Regions from separate parts of the Pseudomonas sp. MAG733B genome, predicted to be linked through region 2. Evidence: predicted binding sites of a transcription regulator. Region 2 holds the regulator's gene; the other holds the start of a gene.
What was found. The regulator FliA, encoded in region 2, starts transcription of late flagellar genes. The targets are predictions, from matches to a motif close to CTAAAGTTTNNNNNNNNNNNGCCGNTAA.
Positions count from the first base shown of each region.

Region 1: a site for FliA is predicted at 8,405-8,432, ahead of V6Z53_RS23535 (methyl-accepting chemotaxis protein). Genes of this name have one in related genera too.

Region 1 covers NZ_CP145732.1:5,135,728-5,147,887, reverse strand. Annotated here, with positions in the region: gene queD (6-carboxytetrahydropterin synthase QueD) at 1-128, opposite strand, end outside; gene V6Z53_RS23565 (patatin-like phospholipase family protein) at 204-1,283, opposite strand; gene V6Z53_RS23560 (PepSY domain-containing protein) at 1,505-1,813, shown strand; gene V6Z53_RS23555 (PepSY domain-containing protein) at 1,813-2,136, shown strand; gene V6Z53_RS23550 (response regulator transcription factor) at 2,140-2,808, shown strand; gene V6Z53_RS23545 (sensor histidine kinase) at 2,805-4,121, shown strand; gene V6Z53_RS23540 (MFS transporter) at 4,249-5,925, opposite strand; gene V6Z53_RS23535 (methyl-accepting chemotaxis protein) at 6,217-8,364, opposite strand; gene V6Z53_RS23530 (Na+/H+ antiporter NhaC family protein) at 8,688-10,004, shown strand; partial or broken gene V6Z53_RS23525 (DUF4381 domain-containing protein) at 10,032-10,109, shown strand; gene V6Z53_RS23520 (methyl-accepting chemotaxis protein) at 10,207-11,889, shown strand; gene V6Z53_RS23515 (LysR family transcriptional regulator) at 12,023-12,160, opposite strand, start outside.
Region 2 covers NZ_CP145732.1:5,536,105-5,548,264, reverse strand. Annotated here, with positions in the region: partial or broken gene V6Z53_RS25325 (hypothetical protein) at 96-200, shown strand; gene V6Z53_RS25320 (RHS repeat-associated core domain-containing protein) at 229-1,272, opposite strand; gene flhA (flagellar biosynthesis protein FlhA) at 1,617-3,746, shown strand; gene flhF (flagellar biosynthesis protein FlhF) at 3,758-5,083, shown strand; gene fleN (flagellar synthesis regulator FleN) at 5,200-6,030, shown strand; gene fliA (RNA polymerase sigma factor FliA) at 6,027-6,767, shown strand; gene V6Z53_RS25295 (chemotaxis response regulator CheY) at 6,934-7,305, shown strand; gene V6Z53_RS25290 (protein phosphatase CheZ) at 7,325-8,113, shown strand; gene V6Z53_RS25285 (chemotaxis protein CheA) at 8,149-10,419, shown strand; gene V6Z53_RS25280 (chemotaxis response regulator protein-glutamate methylesterase) at 10,469-11,599, shown strand; gene V6Z53_RS25275 (flagellar motor protein) at 11,599-12,160, shown strand, end outside.

The DNA of each region.
Region 1 (12,160 bases), 400 kb from region 2:
TCAAGATCGCCGCTCAGGTGAATCGCCACTTTGAACGAGTGGCCGTGCAGGCGTCCGCACTTGTGGCCGTCCGGGACGTGAGGCAGGCGGTGGGCGGATTCGAAAGTAAATTCCTTGAAGATTTCCACAGTGTTTTCAGCTCTGTTCAGGTGGCGTTCGCCGCAGCGATTCGGGCAGGCGGCGAGTTTAACAGCTTGTCCTGACTAAAGGGTCAGCAAGCGCTCGCCGAGGCGACCGTTGGCGGCGAGTTCGAGAAACTCATCACCCAGCCGACGGCTTTCATCCATCGCCGCGCGCCAGTATTTCTGCCGGCTCGGGGCATCGCCCATGAAGCGCTTGAAGTCGTTTCGGTCCGGCAGTTTGCCGTAGGGCAGGCGCGCCAGGTATTCCTTCGACGGCGCCAGCAGCAGCACATTTTGCAGGCGTGCCGGGCAGGCGCGGCGCCACGGCAGGGTCTTGTCGAACCAGCCGGGAATGATCCGGTCGGTGAAATGCGGATAGAGCACGATGTCATCGCCGCTGTAGGGCAGGTCGAGGTGATAGTCCAGCAAACCGCCATCGCGGAACGTGCCGGCACCGGCGCCCGGCAGGTCGCGCACGCCTTCCATCACCATCGGGATCGACCCCGAGGCGAGCAGGGCCTGGCGCAGATTGTTGGCATCGAGTGCGACGAAGCGCGACGGGAAGTCGTTCAATGCGTTGACCGGTGGCGCCAGGCGCGGGTCGTGAATGATCAGCCGTTCGAAGTGCCGCGACAGCCGGGCGCGACCGCGCAGGTTGTCGGCAATCACCGATGACAGGCCCAGGCCCAGACGGCCGCGATGATCGTCGGCGAGCAGGCCGTGGCTTTTGACCACCATGATGTTCAAGCGGTAATGGGCGTTGTCGAGGAGGGTGGCATCGCGACCGTCGAGCAAGTCATTGAGCATGCGCCGCGAGCTCTGGCTGATCTGCGCCATGGTCACGCCCTTGGCGAAATTCTGCTCGGTGTAGAGGTGGCCGAGACGACGGATGCCTTCGGTGGCGTCAGGCAGACACGCACTGGCGAAGCGCCAGGAGCCCACCGACGCACCGATCAACGAGCGCTCCCGTGGCGCCGCCGGCAGCCATTCGCCGAACAGCGCCAGGTCCAGCCCCTGAATCCCCAGTGCCTTCGGGCCCCCGGCAGCGCCCGGCAGTGTGCCGACATCGGCGGCGTTCAGGCCGTTTTCACGAATGCGCGCCAAGGCACGCGGCCCGGCCTTGAGCGTCAGGGAAGGGAACTTGATGTGGATGGCGGTCATACCGGTCTCTGTGTCTGGAAAACAGTTAATTATGTGACAGCTTGCACCAAACCTGTAGGAGCACGGCTTGCCGGCGATGGCGATTTCGCGGGCGCCATCGCCGGCAAGCCGTGCTCCTACAGATTTTGTGGTGTGGCCAATGATGGCAATTCAGTTTCAATTAAGTTCATATCGCTAAGGTGCACCCCGTAGGCAACACATAAAAGAATACGGAGACACCCATGAAAACCCTGACTGCCCTGTTCACCGCGACCATCATCGGTCTCACCGCCAGCATCGCCCATGCCCGCGATCTGGGGCCGGATGAAGCCTTGCGGCTGCGCGACGCTGGTACCATTGTCTCGTTCGAGAAACTCAACGCCACCGCACTGGCCAAACACCCGGGCTCCACCGTCACCGAAACCGAGCTGGAAGAAGAGTACGGCAAGTACATCTACCAGATTGAACTGCGCGACCCGCAGGGCGTCGAGTGGGATCTGGAATTAGACGCGGTCAGTGGGCAGGTACTCAAGGATCATCAGGATTTGTAATGACGCTGTTTTCATTTACACACTGGCGCGCCAGCAGCCGATGGGCGCTGGCGCTGCTGGCTTTCTGCTCGGTGGTCATGGCCCGCGACCTGGACCAGGACGAAGCCCTGCGCCTGCGCCAACAAGGTGTGATCCTGCCGCTTGAGCAGTTATTGCAGCAGGCGCTGGACCGCTATCCCGGAGCCAAACTGCTGGAAGCCGAGCTTGAAGAGAAGCACGACGTCTACATTTATGAAGTCGAGTTGCTGACCACCGAAGGCGTGGTCCGTGAGCTCGACCTCGATGCCGCCACCGGCCGTTTACTGAAAGACAAGGAAGATTGACCGATGCGTTTGCTCCTGGTGGAAGACCACGTGCCCCTGGCCGACGAACTGATGGCCGGCCTCAATCGCCAGGGGTACGCCGTGGATTGGCTGGCCGACGGCCGCGACGCGGTGTATCAGGGCAGCACCGAACCCTATGACCTGATCATCCTCGACCTGGGTCTGCCGGGCGTTCCGGGGCTGGAAGTGCTGGAGCAGTGGCGCTCCGGTGGACTGGCCACGCCGGTGCTGATCCTCACCGCCCGCGGTTCCTGGGCCGAGCGCATCGAGGGGCTCAAGGCCGGCGCCGACGATTACCTGACCAAGCCTTTTCATCCTGAAGAACTGCACCTGCGTATTCAGGCGTTGCTGCGCCGCTCCCATGGCCAGGTCAATCAACCGACGCTCAAGGCTGCCGGGCTGCAACTGGATGAAGGCCGGCAATGCGTGACCCGCGACGGTGCGGAGATTCAGCTGACCGCCGCCGAATTCCGATTACTGCGCTATTTCATGCTGCACCCCGAGCAGATCCTCTCCAAAAGCCACCTCGCCGAACACCTCTACGACGGCGAAACCGAGCGCGACTCCAACGTGCTGGAAGTCCACGTCAATCACCTGCGGCGCAAGCTCGGCAAAAGTGTGATCGAAACCCGTCGCGGCCAGGGTTACCTGTTCGGCGGGCAAGCGCGGTGAGGTCGATCCAGCGTCGCTTGAGCCTGGGCCTGATCAGCGTAATGGTGGTGGTGGGCCTGATATTGGCGCAAACCAGTTTGTGGTTGTTCGAAATGGGCCTGCAACGCTACCTCGAAGCCGGGCTGCGCAACGACAGCGAGAACCTGTTGGTGGCGCTGGTGCGCGGTCCGCAGGGCTTGCAGCTGGATGAGCGACGCCTGTCACCGGCCTATCAGCGGCCGTTTTCCGGGCATTATTTCCGTATCGATTTTGCCGACAGCCATTGGCGCTCCCGTTCGCTGTGGGACCAGGAGCTACCGCGCCTCGACCATCCCGGCCTGCACAGCAACCTGCAATTGGGGCCTGAGGGGCAGCAGTTGCTGGTGCTGCGTTCGGACTATCGCCGCCTCGGCCAGTCGATCTCCATCAGCGTGGCGCAGGATTACACGCCGGTGCGCGAGAGCTTCCAGCGGATGCAGCAGGTCGGGCTCGCACTCGGGCTGGCGGGGTTGTTGCTGATTTTGCTGTTGCAGCGCATCACCGTGCGCCGTGCTCTGCGGCCACTGGAAAAGGCCCGCGAACAGATCGCCCAATTGCAGCAGGGCCAGCGCTCGCAACTCGACGACCAGGTGCCAGTGGAACTGGAGCCGCTGGTGGCGCAGATCAATCATTTGCTGACCCACACCGAAGACAGCCTCAAGCGTTCGCGCAATGCCCTGGGCAATCTCGGCCATGCCTTGAAAACCCCGTTGGCGGTGCTGTTGAGCCTGGCATCGAGCGAACAACTCGACGCGCATCCGAAATTGCGCAAGACCCTCAAGGACCAGTTGGAGCAGGTGCAGCAGCGGCTCAATCGCGAACTCAATCGCGCTCGCTTGTCCGGGGATGCCTTACCGGGCGCGCTGTTTGATTGCGACGCCGAGTTGCCGGGTTTGTTGGCGACATTGAACATGATTCACGGTGAACATCTGGACCTGAGTTATCGCGCCCCGACGGGGCTGCAACTGCCGTGGGATCGCGAAGACCTGTTGGAGCTGCTGGGCAATCTGCTGGACAACGCCTGCAAATGGGCGGACGCCGAGGTTCGCTTGAGCGTGGTCGAGACCACGGATGGCTATGAGCTAAGCGTCGAAGACGACGGGCCAGGCATTCCCGAAGACCGGCGTGATCAGGTGTTCAGTCGTGGCACACGGCTGGATGAACAGACTGTTGGTCATGGTCTGGGTCTGGGCATCGTGCGCGATATCGTCGACACGTGGGGCGGGGAATTGCGGTTGCTGGAAAGCGAGTGGGGCGGGCTCAGAGTGCTGATCGAACTGCCAAAACGCATCTAAAACCACACCGCAAAAACATGTGGGAGCGGGCTTGCTCGCGAATGCAGTTTGTCAGACAACATATTCGCCACTGACAGACCGCATTCGCGGGCAAGCCCGCTCCCACAGGGATAGTGTTGTGTCAGGCTCAGGTGTGATGAATCTCCCGATCCTTGGTTTCCGGCATGAAGAAAATGCCAAGGATCGCCGTCATCACCGCGATCACGATCGGATACCACAGCCCGTAGTAGATATCACCGGTAGCCGCCACCATGGCGAACGCCACCGTCGGCAGAAAGCCGCCGAACCAGCCGTTGCCGATGTGGTAGGGCAGCGACATCGAGGTATAGCGGATGCGCGCCGGGAACAATTCCACCAGCCAGGCGGCGATCGGGCCGTAGACCATGGTCACGTAGATCACCAGGATCGTCAGCAGCAGCAACACCATCGGGTAGTTGGTCTTGGCCGGGTCAGCCTTCTCGGGGTAACCGGCCTCTTTGAGGGCGGTAACGAGCGTGGCGGTGAACGCATCGTTCTGGGTCTTGAAGTCGGCGGCCGGCATGCCGGTGCCCTCAAAACTCTGGATCACTTTCTCGCCAATGCGTACCTGCGCCACGGTCCCGGGTTCAGCCTTGACGTTCTGATAGGGGATCGCCCGTTTGGCCAACACAGTCTTCGCCAAGTCGCAGGAACTGGTGAATTTGGCCTTGCCCACCGGGTCGAACTGGAACGAACACTGGTCGGGATTGGCGATCACCGTCACCGGGTTTTTCTCCTGCGCGATGAACACGTCAGGGTTACCGTATTGGGTCAACGCATGGAAGATCGGGAAGTACGTGAGCGCTGCGAGGATGCAGCCGGCCATGATGATGCCCTTGCGGCCGATGCGGTCGGACAGGCTGCCGAAGATCACGAAGAATGGCGTGCCTATCAGCAGCGAGCCGGCGATCAGCAGGTTGGCGGTCTGCGGGTCGATCTTCAGGGTTTGCAACAGGAAGAACAGTGCATAGAACTGCCCGGTGTACCAGACCACGGCTTGGCCGGCAGTCCCGCCGAGCAGCGCCATGATCACGATCTTGAGGTTGTCCCAGCGGGCGAAGGATTCAGTCAGCGGGGCCTTGGAGGCCTTGCCTTCGGCTTTCATTTTCAGGAACACCGGCGACTCGCTGAGTTGCAGGCGGATATACACCGAGACGATCAGCAGCAGGATCGACAGCAGGAACGGAATCCGCCAGCCCCAGGCTTCGAAGGCTTCAGTGCCGAGGATGGTGCGGCAGGCGAGGATAACCAACAGCGAAAGAAACAGGCCGAGGGTCGCGGTCGTCTGAATCCACGAGGTGAAGAAACCGCGCCTGCCTTTCGGTGCATGTTCGGCCACATAGGTTGCCGCACCGCCGTATTCACCGCCCAGGGCCAAACCTTGCAACAGGCGCAGGGTGATCAGGATGATCGGCGCCGCCACGCCAATGGTCGCGTAGCCGGGCAGGAAACCCACCACCGCTGTGGAAATACCCATGATCACGATGGTGATGAGGAAGGTGTGTTTGCGCCCGATCATGTCGCCCAACCGACCGAACACAATCGCCCCGAATGGCCGCACGGCAAAGCCTGCGGCGAAGGCGAGCAAGGCAAAGATAAAGGACGTGGTCTCGTTGACGCCGGCGAAGAAGTGCTTGGCGATGATCGCCGCGAGGGAGCCGTAGAGGTAAAAGTCGTACCACTCGAACACGGTGCCCAGGGACGAGGCGAAGATGACCTTGCGCTCCTCCTTGGTAATCCCGTGGTTGGGTGCGCTGCCCGTGGTTGTGTTGTCGATTGCCGCCATGAGTTTTCTCCGTTGTTCTTGTTTTAGGCCGGAGCACCTCTCAATTTTTGCCGTACCCGGGCCATTGGACACAGACTGACGGCCTCGCATCGCTGCAAGGTTTCATGAAGCATAATCGGCTTTGGGTAGATATCCACTCGCCATCATTCTTAATGAAGGCGAGGAGTTATGACAGGTACGAAAAAACTGTAGGAGCGAGCCTGCTCGCGATAGCGGTGTATCAGACACATTGATACTGAATGTGTCACAGCCATCGCCAGCAGGCTGGCTCCCACAGGGGATCAGTGGGAATTAAACCCGGAACTGATCCATCAAGCCCTGCTGATGATTGGCCAGGCAGTTCAGCGACTGGCTCACCCGCGCCGATTCATTGGCCTGCCCCGACAGCGATTCGGTCACGTCGCGAATGGTCGCGACGTTGTTGTTGATTTCCTCGGCCACCGCGCTTTGCTCTTCGGCGGCGCTGGCGATTTGCAGGTTCATGTCGCTGATCACAGTCACCGCGTCGCCGATCTGTCGCAGCGCCGTCACGGCCTGCCCAACCTGTTCGACGCTGCCCTGGGCCTGCCGATGGCTGTTGCCCATCGAACCCACCACATCCTGAGTGCCGCTTTGCAGTTGTTCGATCACCAGGCGGGTTTCTTCGACCGACTCCTGGGTGCGTCGCGCCAGGTTGCGTACTTCATCGGCGACCACCGCAAAACCACGCCCGGCCTCACCGGCACGGGCCGCTTCGATCGCCGCGTTGAGCGCCAACAGGTTGGTCTGTTCGGCGATGGCGCGGATCACTTCCAGCACCGAACCGATTTTCTCGCTGTTGGCCGCCAGGCCTTCGACCTGAACCATGGCCGCGCTCATGTCGGCGGCGAGGTTGTCGATGCTGGTGGTCGTGCGGTCAATCACAGACAGGCCCCGGCGGGTCGCTTGGTCAGCATCCTTCGCAGCCTGTGCCGCTTGTGCCGCGCTGCGGGCGACGTCCTGGGCGGTGGCGCTCATTTCGTGGGACGCGGTGGCGACCTGATCCACCTGACGGTACTGCTGTTCCATGCCGGCGCTGGTCTGGGTGGCGATGGCGGATGACTGGTCCGCGGTGCTGCGGGCGTCCTGCACCGAGCGTTTCACTTCGGCAATGATCGGTTGCAGCTTGTCGAGGAAACGGTTGAACCAGCCGGCCAACTGCCCCAGCTCATCCTGTTTGTCATAGGCCAGGCGTCGGGTCAGATCGCCTTCGCCGCTGGCGATGTCTTCGAGCATGTGCGCCACGCCGAGGATCGGTTTGGTCACGCTGCGCGCCATCAGCCACACCAGCAACAGGCCGATCAGTGCGGCCAGCACGCCCAGGCCGAGTTCGGTCAGGGTGCCGGCGGTGTTGCTGTCATCCAGTTGTTTTTTCAGCGTTTCGGCAGGGCCGACCAGCACTTTCTCCGGTACGTCGAGCAACACGCCCCAGGCTTTGCCGCCCGGAATCGGCTGGAATGGCGCCAGCACTTTCAGTTGTTGGTCGCTGTGCAGGCTGCTGGTCGTGCTGCTGGTGGCGAGCAGGCGCATCAGCTCGGCGCCGCTGGTCTTGTCCACGGTTTCCAGGCGCTGGCTGAGCTTGCTCGCATCCGCGCTGTAACCGGCCAGCAAATCGGCCGGGCTGACGATGCTGACGCTGGTTTGGCCGTCATAAAGTTTCTTGCTCGCGCTCTGGCTGAGCGTTTGCAGGCTGTTGAGGTTGATATCCACCGACAGCGAAGCGATGACCTTGCCGTTGACCATCAGCGGGAAAACGATGCTGGTCATCAGCACGTTGTGACCGTCGATTACATAGAAGTAGGGCTCGATCACGCAGGGCTTGAGGCTGGTGCGCGGGCAGGTGAACCAGGCGTTGGCCGCCTCGCCGCTGGGGCCGGTGCGGGTGTTGGCCATGTCGCTTTCCGGCAAGGGCATGGAGGTCAGCTTGCCCGGCGTCGGTTGCGACCAGTACAAGGCAAAGCGACCCTTCTCGTTACTGCCGACTTCGCTCTGATCGGCGAACAGTTCGTCCTTGCCGTCCAGCCCGTTGGGTTCGAACACCAACGACAACCCGAGCAATTCCGGATTGGCTTGCAGCGCCGATTTGACCTGACGAGTCAGGTCTTCGCGCAGGTCGAAGGCATCGAGAAAGCGCTTCTCGGCCTGGTCGCGCAGGAACAGCACCTGACGCGAAAAGCCGTGGCCATATTGATAGGCGTCCATGAATTGCTGGCGAATGACCAGCGCCTGGTTTTCGCCCTGGGACTCGATCCGCGCTTGCGCCGCTTCATTCAGCATCTCCATGCTCGAGGCTTTCACCAGCTCGGAGCTGTGCTCCATGCGATACAGCGAAAGACCTACCAGCAAGGTCACGATGCCCGCCAGGCACAGCCCGGCCAGCAGGGTGATTTTCCATTGGATGGAAAGTTGTCTGAGCGACATGGAGACGTCCTTATTCGATAAATATCTGAGACTTTGCACTGTAACGGCTGCAAAAGAGCTTTCTTTATCCCTCCCGTCGAATAACGGAGTGTCCTCTGTAGGAGCTGCCGAAGGCTGCGATCTTTTGATTTTTACGTCCTCAGCGGCGTTGAAGATCAAGAGATCGCAGCCTTCGGCAGCTCCTACGTGGGCAGGTGTTGGCTTTGACAAGGCGGCAGCGGTCCGGCAAAGTGCGCGCCCTTCTAATAAGACCCATTCTTCAACCCGCTGGCGGCTGATGCAGACGCCCGGCTGGACTCTTTTCGCTTGTCTGGAGAACGACAATGAATGCAGTAATTGCCGCGGTCGGCATCATGCTGATACTCAGCCTGTCCCGCGTGCATGTGGTGATCGCGCTGATCGTTGGTGCGCTGGTGGGTGGTTTGACCGGTGGCCTGGGGATCGAAGCGACGCTGAAAGCCTTCAACAGTGGCCTCGGCGGCGGGGCGACGGTGGCGTTGTCCTACGCGTTGCTCGGTGCTTTCGCGGTGGCGATTGCCAAGTCGGGCATGGCCCATGCCTTGGCCGACAAGGCCCTGGCAATGGTCGATCGCCAGCACGCCACGGGCGGTGGCGAGGTCAAGTGGCTGTTGATCGGCCTGCTGTGGGTGGTGGCCATCGCCTCGCAGAACATCTTGCCGATACATATCGCCTTCATTCCCTTGCTGGTGCCGCCGCTTCTTTATGTACTGACCAAGTTGCAACTGGATCGCCGGTTGATCGCCTGTGTCATCACCTTCGGCCTGATCACCCCGTACATGTTCCTGCCGGTGGGTTTCGGCAACATCTTCCTCAATGAAATCCTGCTGGCCAACGTTGCGCGCAGCGGCGTGGACATCAGCGGCATCAATGTCACCCACGCCATGGGCATTCCGGCGCTGGGCATGGTCGCGGGCCTGCTGATCGCGTTTGTCAGCTACCGCAAGAAACGCGTTTACGATCTGACAAAGATCGAGCAAGTCGAACAGGTCGCGGTGCAATACAACCCGATGAGCCTGCTGGTGGCGGGTGTGGCGATTGCGGCGGCGTTCATCATTCAGTTGCTGCTGGACTCGATGATTATCGGTGCGTTGGCCGGGTTCCTGATTTTCTCGGTGTCGGGCATCGTCAAATGGCGTGAGACCGACGACCTGTTCACCGAAGGCATGAAGATGATGGCGATGATCGGCTTCATCATGATCGCCGCGTCCGGGTTTGCCGAAGTGATGAAGGCTACCGGTGAGGTGCAAACGCTGGTCGAATCGTCGGCGGCTTACATCGATCACAGCAAGGGCGTCGGCGCCTTGTTGATGTTGCTGGTAGGTTTGCTGGTGACCATGGGCATCGGTTCGTCGTTCTCCACCGTGCCGATCCTGGCGGCGATCTTCGTGCCGCTGTGCGTGCAACTGGGTTTCAGTCCATTGGCGATCGTGTGCATCGTTGGCACCGCCGGCGCCTTGGGCGACGCGGGTTCACCGGCCTCCGATTCGACCCTCGGCCCGACCTCCGGCCTGAACATCGACGGCCAGCATCACCACATCTGGGACACCGTGGTCCCGACCTTCCTGCACTACAACCTGCCGCTGCTGGTGTTCGGCTGGGTGGCTGCGATGGTCCTGTAAAACACCGCTTACCCTGTGGGAGCGGGCTTGCTCGCGAAAGCGGTGTGTCAGGCAACATTTATAGTGACTGACACGCCCTCTTCGCGAGCAAGCCCGCTCCCACAGGGGATCTGCAGTGTCCTCCGATTATCGCGTTCAACTTTTGACCCGGCGTGCCGTTAAAGCCTTTACCCACGCCAACAAAATCAAAAGAGTGAACGTCATGCGCATGAGCCTGAAGGCTAAAGTCCTGTCCCTTGCCGTCCTGCCGGTGTTGCTCTTCGCGCTGGTCATCAGCCTGACCACGTTGTTTATCCTGCAAGGCCAGGCCCGCCATGAAGTCGAGGAAACCCGTGAGCGCCTGCTCAGCGATGCCAAGGCGACCCTGCAAAGCTATGTTGCCGTGGCCATGACCACCATCAAGCCGCTGTACGACGCTGCCGCTCAAGGCGACGACGCCGCACGGGCCCAGGCGATCAAGTTGCTATCGAGCATCAGCTACGGCAAGGACGGCTACTTCTTCGGCTACGACTCCAACACTGTGCGCCTGTTCAAGGCCAAAGACCCGGAAGGCGTGGGCAAGAGCTTCAAGGACAACCGCGACCCGAATGGTGTCTACGTCAACCGCGATCTGGTGAAAGTCGCCAAGGAAGGTACGCATTACCTGCAATACAGCTCGCCGCTGCCGGGCAATAGCCAAGTGCTGGTGCCCAAGCTCGGTTACACCGAATACTTGCCGAAGTGGGACATGGCGGTGGGTACGTCGGTCAACCTCGACGGCATCGAAGCGCAAGTCGCGGTGGTCGAGGCCAAGGTTCAGGAGCGCATGCAAGGCGTGGTGCTGAGCATCGTTGGCGTAGCCGGGGTGGTGCTGTTGCTGATCGCTGCGGCGGGGATGCTGTTGGCCAACACCATTCTGCGTCCGCTGAACCTGATGAAAGCCAACCTTGACGACATCGCGGCAGGCGAGGGCGATCTGACCCGTCGCCTGACCATCACCAGCCAGGATGAACTGGGCGAACTGGCCGGCTCGTTCAACCGTTTCGTCGACAAGATTCATGGCCTGGTGCGCCAGATCACCGAAATGACTTCGCAACTGACCGGGCTGGTGACTCAGGTGTCCGACCAGGCCCATCGTTCGGACAAGGCCATGGAGCGTCAGCGTCACGAAACCGATCAGGTCGCCACGGCGATCAACGAAATGTCCGCCGCCGCCCAGGAAGTGGCCAAGAGTGCGCAAAACGCGGCGGTGGCTGCCCAGCAGACCGATGAAGAAGGCCAGGCCGCCAAGCGTGTGGTGGCCGGCAGCATCGTCAAGATTCATGCTTTGGTGGACGACATTCGCAGCAGCGGTGTATCGCTCGACAGTCTGCAAAAAGACGTGTCGTCGATCGTCAGCGTGCTTGGGGTGATCCGCTCGATTGCCGAGCAGACCAATTTGCTGGCGCTCAACGCCGCCATCGAAGCCGCTCGCGCCGGTGAGGCCGGACGCGGGTTTGCGGTGGTCGCTGATGAGGTGCGGGCGCTGGCCAGTCGTACGCAAATCAGCACCCAGGAAATCCAGGGCATGATCGATCGCTTGCAGGCCGGCACCCAATCGGCGGTGGAAGCCATGCGCCGCTCCAGCGAGGCCGGCGACGGCACGTCCGCGCAGGCCAACGAGGCGGGCGCCTCGCTCGACACCATGGCGCAGTTGATCGCCACCATCAATTCGATGAACGCGCAGATCGCCAGCGCCGCCGAAGAGCAAACCGCCGTGGCTGAAGAGATCAACCGCAGCGTGCATCAGATTGCGGTGGCGGTGGACAACGTTGCCGGCGAAACCCAGCTCGGTGCGCAAACCTCCCGCAGTCTCGCGGATCTTGGGCAGCGGTTGGGCAGTCTGGTCGGACAGTTCCGGATCTGACTGGCAAAGCTTTTTGTGGCGAGCGAGCTTGCTCGCGCTTGAGTGCGCAGCGCTCACTGCTTTTTTGGGGCTGCTACGCAGCCCAGCGGGAGCAAGCTCCCTCGCCACAGAAGCGCAGTTTCCGGCCGAGGGGTTATGACCTATCCCAATACGGCACCTCGCCAAAACACTCAACAAAGTAATCAATCACCGTCCTGACCTTCACCGACAAGCGTCGGCTGCCCGGCCAGAGCACGGCGATCTGCTGCGGTTCCAGGCTGTTAGACACCTG
Region 2 (12,160 bases):
CGGTGGATCATTCCGTATGGACGTTTGCAATATGACGATATTTGCGAGCAGGTTCTCACGCAGCAGATCTTCATAAGTGGAACAAGCTTACTCCGTTGGCTTATGTTTATCAGATTCGGCAGTACCGGGCGGGCAAAGGAAAGCGGCCGGAGCCGCTTAAGGATGATTTGCCATTACCGCCGGATTTGCGGCGGAATTGAGGGTGACAGTTTTTTGATTATTGTATTTTTAATACTCTCTAGGGTCTTGATCACCCCAGCCAGTGAAATCAGTGCGAATACCAGTGTTGGTTTCGTTGGGCGTCTTTGCCTTGGGGCGCCTGGTATCAGGGAACTTTATGGGTTCTTTATCAATTCTGTCCCATCTGCTACTCATTGTTTTACGAGGTGCAGGAATAACAAGTGTCGGTGCTGAATTTCTATTTAGCGCATCCCCGCTGGCGCGTTGATCGTGTCCAATATAGTTAACGGGGTTGGCGTTATTGGGCTGGGAAGTTGATGGCTGTGCCGCAATCTTGCTAATAAGTGATTGTGTGACCTCCGGGGGCTTTACCGTTCCAGATGTTTGAGGGGGTATCGTCTTTAGTTCTGTTGAGTTGGAAGGAATTGCCCGGGTAGCGTTCGTTGTAGGTGTTTTGGGGAGCGGAGTGGGAGTAGGGATTGCGCCAACGCCACTGGCGATGGATGCCTGTTGTAGAAGAGGTCGGTGAACTGCGGGTTCACTGAGTAGAAAACGAAAAGGCATGTGTCCCGCCGAGTCGATGTTATTTATAGGATCTCCCAAGCAATACATGTACGCGTTCAATCCCCCTTCCCCAAACGGACTCCAACTATCCGGACTATTAAACCGCATCAACACCGGATTAAACATCCGATACCCGTTCCCCAGTGGATAACACTTGGTCACCGGGTCTGCCCTCTCACCGTTGAACCCCAGCAAGCTGCTTAATCCGCTTTCGGCCGAGTGATAGCCGTATGGCGAATAAGCGAAGGGGGGTTGCAGGTCGGCTTGAAGTGCCCGCAACACCGAACGCTGCAGATCGGTAGCCAGCAGCGTGCTTTCGACCGCATCGTTCTGATTCTTCTGTTGCGCCAGCAGCAAGTCGTCTTGCTGAAAAATGGAGTACCCGATCGCTCCCTGTATTTCCGTCCTCAAGCGACTTTTGCAATAAAAGCGCTGGTGCGCTGTTGCGCCAGGTCCAAACTGGCTGATCAAGCGATCCAATGGGTCGTAGACATTGCGGCTGAGCAGGATTGGTTGTGAGGAAGCCATGGAGCCTACTCCAGATTCGGGGAAGCTTGAGTATCGGCGGATTTTTGCCGGCTCGGTACTATCAGAACTGATAGGTTCGGTGCGCTGTATGGCTCGATCAGTTACAAGTCTGGACACCGCTAACCCTGTAGGAGCGAGCTTGCTCGCGATAGCAGTGGGTAAGCCAACGTACGTACTCGCTGTGCCGACGTCATCGCGAACAGGCTCGCTCCTACAGGGATCTCCACAGGCCGCACTGGCCACCGCTGCATCCTCAAATCCAAAAGTTGGAAGGCTTCTTGCAATAGCCGCCCCGAGCCTGCTTCAGGCGTCAAAAGTTTGCTTCAAAGGAACGGGGAATACCGGTGGATCGCTCTCAGTTAATCAACAGTGCCCGCACGAACATGGCAGACCTCAGTCGAGGCAATCTGGGCGTGCCGCTGTTGCTGCTGGTCATGTTGGCAATGATGATGTTGCCGATTCCGCCGTTCCTGCTCGACGTGTTTTTCACCTTCAACATTGCCCTGTCGATTGTGGTGTTGCTGGTCTGCGTGTACGCCCTGCGGCCGCTGGATTTTGCGGTGTTCCCGACCATTCTGCTGGTGGCAACGTTGCTGCGGCTGGCGTTGAACGTGGCTTCCACGCGGGTGGTGATGCTCCACGGTCAGGACGGCCATGCCGCTGCCGGTAAGGTGATCCAGGCCTTCGGTGAGGTGGTGATCGGCGGTAACTACGTGGTGGGTATCGTGGTTTTCGCGATTTTGATGATCATCAACTTCGTCGTGGTGACCAAGGGTGCCGGGCGGATTTCCGAGGTGAGCGCGCGTTTCACCCTCGATGCAATGCCCGGCAAACAAATGGCCATCGACGCCGACCTCAACGCCGGCCTGATCGACCAGAACCAGGCCAAGTCCCGCCGTTCGGAAGTGGCCCAGGAAGCCGAGTTCTACGGTTCCATGGACGGTGCCAGCAAGTTCGTGCGCGGTGACGCCATCGCCGGTTTGCTGATTCTGTTCATCAACCTGATCGGCGGCATGGCCGTTGGTATCTTCCAGCACAACATGAGCTTTGCCGACGCCGGCAAGGTGTACGCCTTGCTGACCATTGGTGACGGTTTGGTGGCGCAATTGCCATCACTGCTGTTGTCCACTGCCGCCGCGATCATGGTGACCCGTGCTTCCGGTTCGGAAGACATGGGCAAGCAGATCAATCGCCAGATGTTTGCCTCGCCAAAAGCGTTGGCCGTTTCGGCGGGTTTGATGGCGGTGATGGGTCTAGTGCCTGGCATGCCGCACTTCTCCTTCCTGAGCATGGCAGCCCTGGCGGCTGGCGGCGCCTACCTGTTCTGGCGCAAGCAGAACATCGTCAAGGTCCAGGCCCTGCAAGAGGTCAAGCGACAGCAGGAATTGCTGCCATCGCCGGCCCGTGCCCAGGAAACCAAAGAGCTGGGCTGGGATGACGTGACGCCGATCGACATGATCGGCCTGGAAGTGGGTTACCGCCTGATTCCATTGGTGGACCGCAACCAGGGCGGGCAATTGCTGGCGCGGATCAAGGGTGTGCGCAAGAAGCTGTCCCAGGACCTGGGCTTCCTCATGCCGACCGTGCACATCCGCGACAACCTCGACCTGGCGCCGAGCGCCTATCGCCTGACCCTGATGGGCGTGATCCTCGCCGAAGCGGAGATTTACCCGGATCGCGAGCTGGCGATCAACCCGGGGCAGGTCTACGGCACGCTCAACGGCATTACCGCCAAAGATCCGGCTTTCGGCCTGGAGGCGGTATGGATCGAAATCAGCCAGCGCGCCCAGGCGCAATCGCTTGGCTATACCGTGGTCGATGCCAGTACCGTGGTGGCCACCCACTTGAACCAGATTCTGTACAAGCACTCCAGTGAGCTGATCGGCCACGAGGAAGTGCAGCAACTCATGCAATTGCTGGCGAAAAACTCACCGAAACTGGCCGAAGAGCTGGTGCCGGGTGTGCTGTCTCTGTCGCAACTGCTCAAGGTTCTGCAAGCGCTGTTGGCCGAACAGGTGCCGGTGCGCGACATTCGCAGCATTGCCGAAGCCATCGCTAACAACGCTTCCAAGAGTCAAGATACCGCCGCATTGGTGGCTGCGGTGCGCGTCGGCGTAAGCCGCGCAATCGTGCAAAGCATTGTAGGCACTGACTCCGAGCTGCCAGTGATCACGCTGGAGCCAAGGTTGGAACAAATATTGCTCAATAGTCTGCAGAAGGCAGGACAAGGCTCGGAAGAGGGTGTTCTGCTGGAGCCAAGCATGGCTGAGAAGCTGCAGCGTTCATTGATCGATGCAGCGCAACGTCAGGAGATGCAAGGTCAACCGGTGATCCTGCTGGTGGCCGGTCCGGTTCGCGCGATGCTCTCGCGTTTTGGCCGACTGGCAGTCCCGGGGCTGCATGTGCTGGCCTACCAGGAAATACCTGACAACAAGCAAGTGACCATCGTTGCGACAGTAGGGCCCAACGGCTGAGGTAGTGGTTTATGCAAGTTAAGCGTTTTTTCGCCGCCGATATGCGTCAGGCCATGAAACTGGTTCGTGATGAGCTGGGCGCCGATGCCGCCATTATTGGCAACCGCCGGATCGCCGGTGGTGTCGAGCTGACGGCTGCCTTGGATTACAAACTGTCGGCGCTGGCTCCGCGCGTTCCGAACATGGAACTCGAAGACGAGCTGCGCAAGACTCAGTCGCGGATCGTCACCGCCCAGGCCGAATTGAGCCTGCGCAGCGATGGCGAGAGCGACAACGCCACCAATCGCCAGTTGTTCGCCGGCCTGCCATTGACCGCCGCCGAACCGCTCATCGAGCCGACTTACGCCGAGCCACGGCGCCCGTCGCCAGCGCCTGCTGCTGCAGCGGCTGTCGACTCGCGTGCATTCGACTCGATGCGTTTCGAGCTCAACAGCTTGCGCGAACTGATGGAAGTCCAGCTCGGCTCTCTGGCGTGGAATCAGCTGCAAGGCAGCCGTCCGGCCCAGGCCAATCTCTGGCGTCGCCTGCAACGCATCGGCCTGTCCGGCCCGTTGTCGCGCGACTTGCTGGCGATGATTTCCGATATCGAAGAACCTCGTCAGGCCTGGCGCATGCTGCTCGCGCACCTGGCGCGGATGATTGCTACCCCGGAAGTCGAGCCGCTGGAAGAGGGCGGCGTGATTGCCATGGTCGGCCCTGCCGGCATGGGCAAGACCACCACCCTGGCCAAGCTGGCTGCCCGCTACGTGCTCAAGTACGGCGCGCAAAACATCGCGCTGGTGAGCATGGACAGCTACCGTATTGGTGCCCAGGAGCAGCTCAAGACCCTTGGTCGGATTCTCAATGTGTCGGTGACCCATGTCGATCCGGGCCAATCGCTGGTGCAGGCGTTGGAACCACTGCTGCGCAAACGCGTCGTACTGATCGATACCGCCGGCCTGCAAGCCAGTGATCCGGCGCTGCGCATGCAGCTCGAAAGCCTGGCCGGGCGTGGCATCCGTTCCAAAAATTATCTGGTCCTGGCAACCACCAGCCAGAAGCAGGTGCTGACGGCCGCTTATCACAGTTACAAGCGCTGCGGGCTAGCTGGCTGCATCCTGACTAAACTGGATGAAACGGCGAGTCTGGGCGAGGTGTTGAGCCTGGCCATCAGCCATGAATTGCCGGTGGCCTACCTGACCGACGGCCCGCGGATTCCGGATGATTTGCATCTGCCGCGCCGTCATCAACTGGTCAGTCGCGCCGTTAGCGTGCAAATGCAGGAAGAGCCCAGCGAAGAAGCCATGGCTGACATGTTCGCTGATATCTACCACAGCCCCACCAAGCAGGTAGGCTGAGGTAACAATGAATAGTTTTTGTACCTACATCGATGGTCTGCCATGCATTGTTCCGTTTGCGAACGCGCAGCCAGTAATGTGGCCTCCGTCTATGCAAGACAAGGTAAAGAAATAACATGGGCAGCATGCATCCCGTACAGGTGATCGCGGTGACCGGCGGCAAAGGTGGCGTCGGGAAAACTAACGTGTCAGTGAACTTGTCCCTGGCTTTGGCTGAGCTTGGCCGGCGCGTCATGCTGCTGGACGCCGACCTGGGACTGGCGAACGTCGACGTTCTGCTGGGGCTGACACCCAAACGTACCCTGGCCGACGTGATCGAAGGCCGCTGCGAGCTGCGCGACGTCCTGTTGCAGGGCCCCGGCGGCATCCGCATCGTTCCGGCCGCGTCCGGCACCCAGAGCATGGTTCATTTGAGCCCGGCGCAGCACGCCGGCCTGATCCAGGCCTTCAGCGACATCGGCGACAACCTCGACGTGCTGGTGATCGACACCGCTGCGGGTATTGGTGACTCGGTAGTCAGTTTCGTTCGCGCGGCCCAGGAAGTGTTGCTGGTGGTCTGCGACGAGCCGACTTCGATCACCGACGCCTACGCGCTGATCAAACTGCTTAACCGCGACTACGGCATGAACCGCTTCCGCGTCCTGGCCAACATGGCCCAGAGCCCGCAGGAAGGACGCAACCTGTTCGCCAAGTTGACCAAGGTCACCGATCGCTTCCTCGACGTTGCCCTGCAATACGTCGGCGCCGTGCCTTACGACGAAAGCGTGCGCAAGGCCGTGCAGAAACAACGTGCCGTCTACGAAGCCTTCCCGCGCTCCAAGTGCTCGCTGGCGTTCAAGGCGATCGCACAGAAGGTCGACACCTGGCCGCTGCCTGCCAACCCGCGCGGGCATCTGGAATTCTTCGTCGAGCGCCTCGTGCAACAAACGGCAGGACCGGTTCTATGACAGCCAGCGGCTACAACCTCTACAAGAAGTCGGCACGCGATGCGCAGTACGAGCTGATCGAGCGTTATGCGCCGCTGGTCAAACGCATTGCCTATCACTTGCTGGCGCGTCTGCCGGCCAGTGTCCAGGTCGAAGATTTGATCCAGGCCGGGATGATCGGCCTGCTGGAAGTCTCCACCAAATACGACGCCAGCAAAGGCGCGAGTTTCGAGACGTACGCGGGCATCCGCATCCGCGGCGCCATGCTCGATGAAGTGCGCAAGGGGGACTGGGCGCCACGTTCGGTCCACCGCAATACCCGCATGGTCAGCGACGCCATTCGCTCGATTGAAGCTAAAACCGGCCGTGACGCTAAAGATCACGAAGTTGCGGCCGAACTCCAATTGAGTCTCGACGATTATTACGGGATTTTGAACGACACCCTGGGCAGCCGGTTATTCAGTTTCGACGATCTGTTGCAGGACGGCGAACACGAAGGGCTGCACGAGGATGGCGCGAGTGCTCATCTCGAGCCGTCACGCGATCTGGAAGATGAACGCTTCCAGGCGGCGCTGACGGACGCGATTGCCAATTTGCCGGAGCGTGAGCGACTGGTGTTGGCGCTGTACTACGACGAAGAGTTGAATCTCAAGGAAATCGGTGAGGTCCTGGGAGTCAGCGAGTCTCGGGTCAGCCAGTTACACAGCCAGTGCGCGGCCCGTTTGCGGGGGCGTTTGGGAGAGTGGCGAGCGCGCTGAAGGCAGTGTGGGGGCACTGTGACGTGGCTGGTGGGGTGATGAACCGCGCCGGTCTCGATCCGCTGTACTCCAGACAGTCATCGAGTGTTTTGCCAGATTGATTGAAATGGCGCGTCCAGGTGCTGGGCGCGTTTTAGTCTGCTTGGAGGTCGAATTGGACAAGAACATGAAAATCCTCATCGTTGATGACTTCTCAACGATGCGGCGGATCATAAAAAACCTGTTGCGTGACCTTGGGTTCACCAACACGGTCGAGGCCGACGATGGCACTACCGCCATTCCGGTTCTCAACAGCGGGAGCATCGACTTTCTGGTAACGGACTGGAACATGCCTGGCATGACCGGTATCGATCTGCTGCGCCACGTGCGTGCCGATGAAAAGCTCAAGCACCTGCCGGTGCTGATGGTGACCGCTGAAGCCAAGCGCGAGCAGATCATCGAAGCGGCCCAGGCCGGTGTAAACGGCTATGTGGTCAAACCCTTCACGGCCCAGGCGTTGAAAGAAAAAATCGAGAAGATTTTCGAACGCATCGGTTGAACTGCGCCACGGGGGAGCTATGGGGCATAACGAATCTTCGCAGGGCGATTTTGAATCGACCCTGAAAAAACACGCCGTCGAACTGGTCGAGAGCCTTGAAAAGGGCAAGTTCGGCGATGCTGTGCAATTGATCCATGAGCTCAACCAGACCCGTGACCGCGGCCTGTATCAGGAAGTGGGCAAGCTCACCCGCGAGCTGCATAGCGCGATCGTCAATTTCCAGATTGACCCGCACATGCCGCAAGCCGAGGAAGTGTCACAGATCACCGACGCCACCGAGCGTCTGGGTTATGTGGTCAAGCTGACCGAGGCCGCGGCCAACCGCACCATGGATCTGGTGGAAAACGCCACGCCGCTGGTCAACAGCCTGGCTGACGAAGCCCAGGCCTTGAGCACCGATTGGGGACGCTTCATGCGTCGCGAAGTCGGGGCTGAAGAGTTCCGCGAGCTGGCCCGTCGCGTCGACGGATTCCTGGCGCGCAGCAGCACTGACAACCGCGCCGTGTCGACCAACCTCAACGACATCCTGCTTGCCCAGGATTATCAGGACCTCACAGGTCAAGTGATCAAGCGAGTGACCCAACTGGTCACCGAAGTTGAGAGCAACCTGCTCAAGCTCGTGCTTATGGCCAGTCAGGTGGACCGCTTTGCGGGCATCGAACATGACCGTGAAGCGATGCTTGCAGAAAAAGATCCACAAAAACATCTCTCTCAGGGTGAAGGTCCGCAGATTCATGCCGATAAAAGAGAAGACGTTGTGTCCGGTCAGGACGATGTGGACGATTTGTTATCCAGCCTTGGATTTTAGGTTTTTAGACCTGTTCTGTTAGGAGCACACCATTAATGAGCTTCGGCGCCGATGAAGAGATCCTTCAGGATTTCCTGGTTGAGGCCGGCGAGATTCTAGAGCAACTGTCCGAGCAACTGGTCGAGCTGGAAAGCCGTCCGGATGATGCGGATTTGCTCAATGCAATTTTTCGCGGTTTTCACACTGTAAAAGGGGGCGCCGGCTTCCTCCAGCTCAACGAGCTGGTGGAGTGCTGTCACATCGCCGAGAACGTGTTCGACATCCTGCGCAAGGGTGAACGTCGCGTCGACTCGGAATTGATGGACGTGGTTCTCGAAGCACTGGACGCGGTGAACAGCATGTTCAGCGAAGTCCGCGAGCGCAGCCCGATCACGGCTGCCACGCCTGAATTGCTCGCCGCATTGGCCCGACTGGCCGAGCCGCAAACAGCGGACGAGGCGGCGCCTGCACCTGTCGCCGAAGTGGTTGAAGAGCCTGTCGCCGAAAGCGAATCGGGTGACATCACCGACAATGAATTCGAACAACTGCTGGACTCGCTGAACGCCGTCAAGGCTCAGGCCGAGGCACCGGCGGCTGCTCCAGCGCCTGCCAGCGATGCCGCTGCCAGCGACGAAATCACCGATGCCGAGTTCGAGTCGTTGCTCGACCAGCTGCACGGCAAAGGCCAGTTCGCCGTCGATGCAGTGGCACCTGCTGCCCCTGCGGCACCGCAGGCTCCAAAAGCTGCGGGCGATAGCTCCGACATTACCGACGACGAGTTTGAAGCACTGCTCGACCAGTTGCACGGCAAAGGTAACTTTGCCGTCGATGCGCTGGAATCGGCCATCGCTTCGGTGCCGACGCCAGCCGCGCCAGCCGCTGCTGCAGCCGGTAGTGACCTGATCAGCGATCACGAATTCGAATCGCTGCTCGACGAATTGCACGGCAAAGGCAAGTTCACCGAAGTGGGCGCGACGGCAGGAACGGCAACGGGCGCCAGCGCCTCGGTTGCAGCACCTGCCGCCAAGGCTGCGACGCCGAAGCCGGTAGCCAAGGCTCCCGAGCCGAAAGCCGAAACACCGGCGCCTGCCGCCGCTGCTGCACCGGCTCCGGCCCGTGCCCCGGCCGCGCCACCGGCGGAAAAACCGGCCAGCGAAGCCGAGACCACCGTGCGGGTCGATACCGCGCGTCTCGACGAAATCATGAACATGGTCGGCGAATTGGTGCTGGTGCGTAACCGCTTGGTTCGCCTCGGTGCCAACAGCGCCGATGAAGCCATGTCCAAGGCGGTGTCGAACCTCGACGTGGTCACGGCCGACCTGCAAACCGCGGTCATGAAGACCCGGATGCAACCGATCAAGAAAGTCTTCGGGCGCTTCCCGCGTCTGGTTCGAGATCTGGCTCGCCAGCTCAAGAAAGAGATCAACCTGGAACTGGTCGGCGAAGAAACCGACCTCGACAAGAACCTCGTCGAGGCCCTGGCCGACCCGCTGGTCCACTTGGTGCGTAACGCGGTCGACCACGGAATCGAGTCGCCGGAAGAACGCGAAGCCTCGGGCAAGGCCCGTGGCGGCAAGGTCATCCTGGCAGCCGAGCAGGAGGGCGATCACATCCTGCTGTCGATCTCCGATGACGGCAAAGGCATGGACCCGAACGTCCTGCGTTCCATCGCGGTGAAACGCGGTGTGATGGACAAGGACGCGGCCGATCGCCTGAGCGATACCGAGTGCTACAACCTGATCTTCGCCCCGGGCTTCTCGACCAAGACCGAGATCTCCGACGTGTCGGGTCGTGGCGTGGGCATGGACGTGGTGAAAACCAAGATTTCCCAGCTCAACGGTTCGATCAACATTTTCTCGGCCAAGGGCCAGGGATCGAAGATCGTCATCAAGGTACCGTTGACCCTGGCGATCATGCCGACGCTGATGGTCATGCTCGGCAACCAGGCGTTCGCGTTCCCGCTGGTGAACGTCAACGAGATTTTCCACCTCGACCTGTCGACCACCAACGTGGTGGATGGCCAGGAAGTGGTGATCGTGCGGGACAAGGCGCTGCCGTTGTTCTACCTCAAGCGCTGGCTGGTCAGCTCCGCCGCTCACGAAGAGCAGCGTGAAGGCCATGTAGTGATCCTTTCGGTGGGCACCCAGCGGATCGGCTTCGTCGTCGATCAACTGGTGGGCCAGGAAGAAGTGGTCATCAAGCCATTGGGCAAAATGCTCCAGGGAACCCCGGGCATGTCGGGCGCCACCATCACCGGTGACGGTCGCATCGCGCTGATTCTCGATGTTCCGAGCATGCTCAAGCGTTACGCCGCACGGCGTATTTGATTCTGGTGGAGCGGGGCGACTGAGCCTCGCTCCGTCTAACGGAGTGTTTATGGCAGTCAAAGTCCTGGTGGTGGATGATTCGGGGTTTTTCCGCCGCCGCGTCTCGGAAATTCTTTCAGCGGATTCGAATATCCAGGTCGTCGGTACGGCGACCAACGGAAAAGAGGCGATCGATCAGGCCCTGGCCCTCAAGCCGGACGTGATCACCATGGACTACGAGATGCCGATGATGGACGGCATCACGGCAGTGCGGCACATCATGCAGCGCTGTCCGACCCCGGTCTTGATGTTTTCCTCGCTGACCCACGAAGGCGCCCGGGTCACCCTGGATGCGCTGGACGCCGGCGCGGTGGACTTCCTGCCGAAGAATTTCGAAGACATCTCGCGCAACCCCGAGAAGGTCAAGCAACTGCTGTGCGAGAAGATTCTCAGCATCGCGCGCAGCAACCGTCGTGTCAGTTCTTACAGTGCTCCGGCTCCTGTGGCCGCACCCGCTCCGACGCCAATGCCTTCGAGCATCGGCAGTTACGGCAGCAGCGCGCCTGCACGTCCGGCACCCGCACCGATTCCAGCACGTGCCCACGCGGCCACGCCGTCGTCGCCCGCGCCGAAACGCAAAGCCTACAAACTGGTTGCCATCGGAACGTCCACTGGCGGTCCGGTTGCCCTGCAACGGGTACTGACCCAATTGCCGGCCAACTTCCCGGCGCCGATCGTGCTGATCCAGCACATGCCGGCTGCGTTTACCAAAGCGTTCGCCGAGCGCCTGGACAAGCTCTGCCGCATCAGCGTCAAGGAAGCCGAGGATGGCGACATCCTGCGTCCGGGCCTGGCGTTGCTCGCGCCGGGTGGCAAGCAAATGATGATCGACGGCCGTGGCGCGGTGAAAATCCTGCCGGGTGACGAACGTCTCAATTACAAACCGTGCGTGGACATCACCTTCGGTTCGGCGGCCAAGTCCTACGGTGACAAAGTTCTGGCGGTCGTCTTGACCGGCATGGGCGCCGACGGTCGCGAAGGCGCGCGCCTGCTCAAACAGGGCGGCAGTTCGATCTGGGCTCAGGATGAAGCCAGCTGCGTGATCTACGGCATGCCGATGGCGATCGTCAAAGCCGAGCTCGCCGACGCGGTGTACAGCCTGGACGACATTGGCCGGCACATCGTCGAGGCATGTATCTGATGGATGTTCTAAGCCTTATCGGCATCATCATGGCGTTCGTCGCCATCATCGGCGGCAACTACCTCGAAGGCGGGCACCTCGGTGCGCTGGCCAACGGCCCGGCAGCCCTGATCGTACTCGGCGGCACCATCGGCGCAGCGTTGCTGCAATCGCCGATGAGCGCTTTCAAGCGCGCCATGCAGATCCTGGCGTGGATCCTGTTTCCGCCGCGCGTCGATTTGGCCGGTGGTATCGACCGCGTCGTCAACTGGAGCCTGACCGCGCGCAAGGAAGGTTTGCTCGGCCTGGAAGGCATTGCCGACGCCGAACCCGACAGCTACTCGCGCAAAGGCCTGCAACTGCTGGTGGACGGTGCCGAGCCGGAAGCAATCCGCAGCATCCTGGAAGTGGATTTCTACACCCAGGAAAGCCGCGACATCGAAGCCGCCAAAGTCTTCGAAAGCATGGGCGGTTATGCGCCGACCATCGGCATCATCGGTGCGGTGATGGGCCTGATTCACGTCATGGGCAACCTCGGTGATCCGTCGCAACTGGGTAACGGCATCGCCGTGGCCTTCGTCG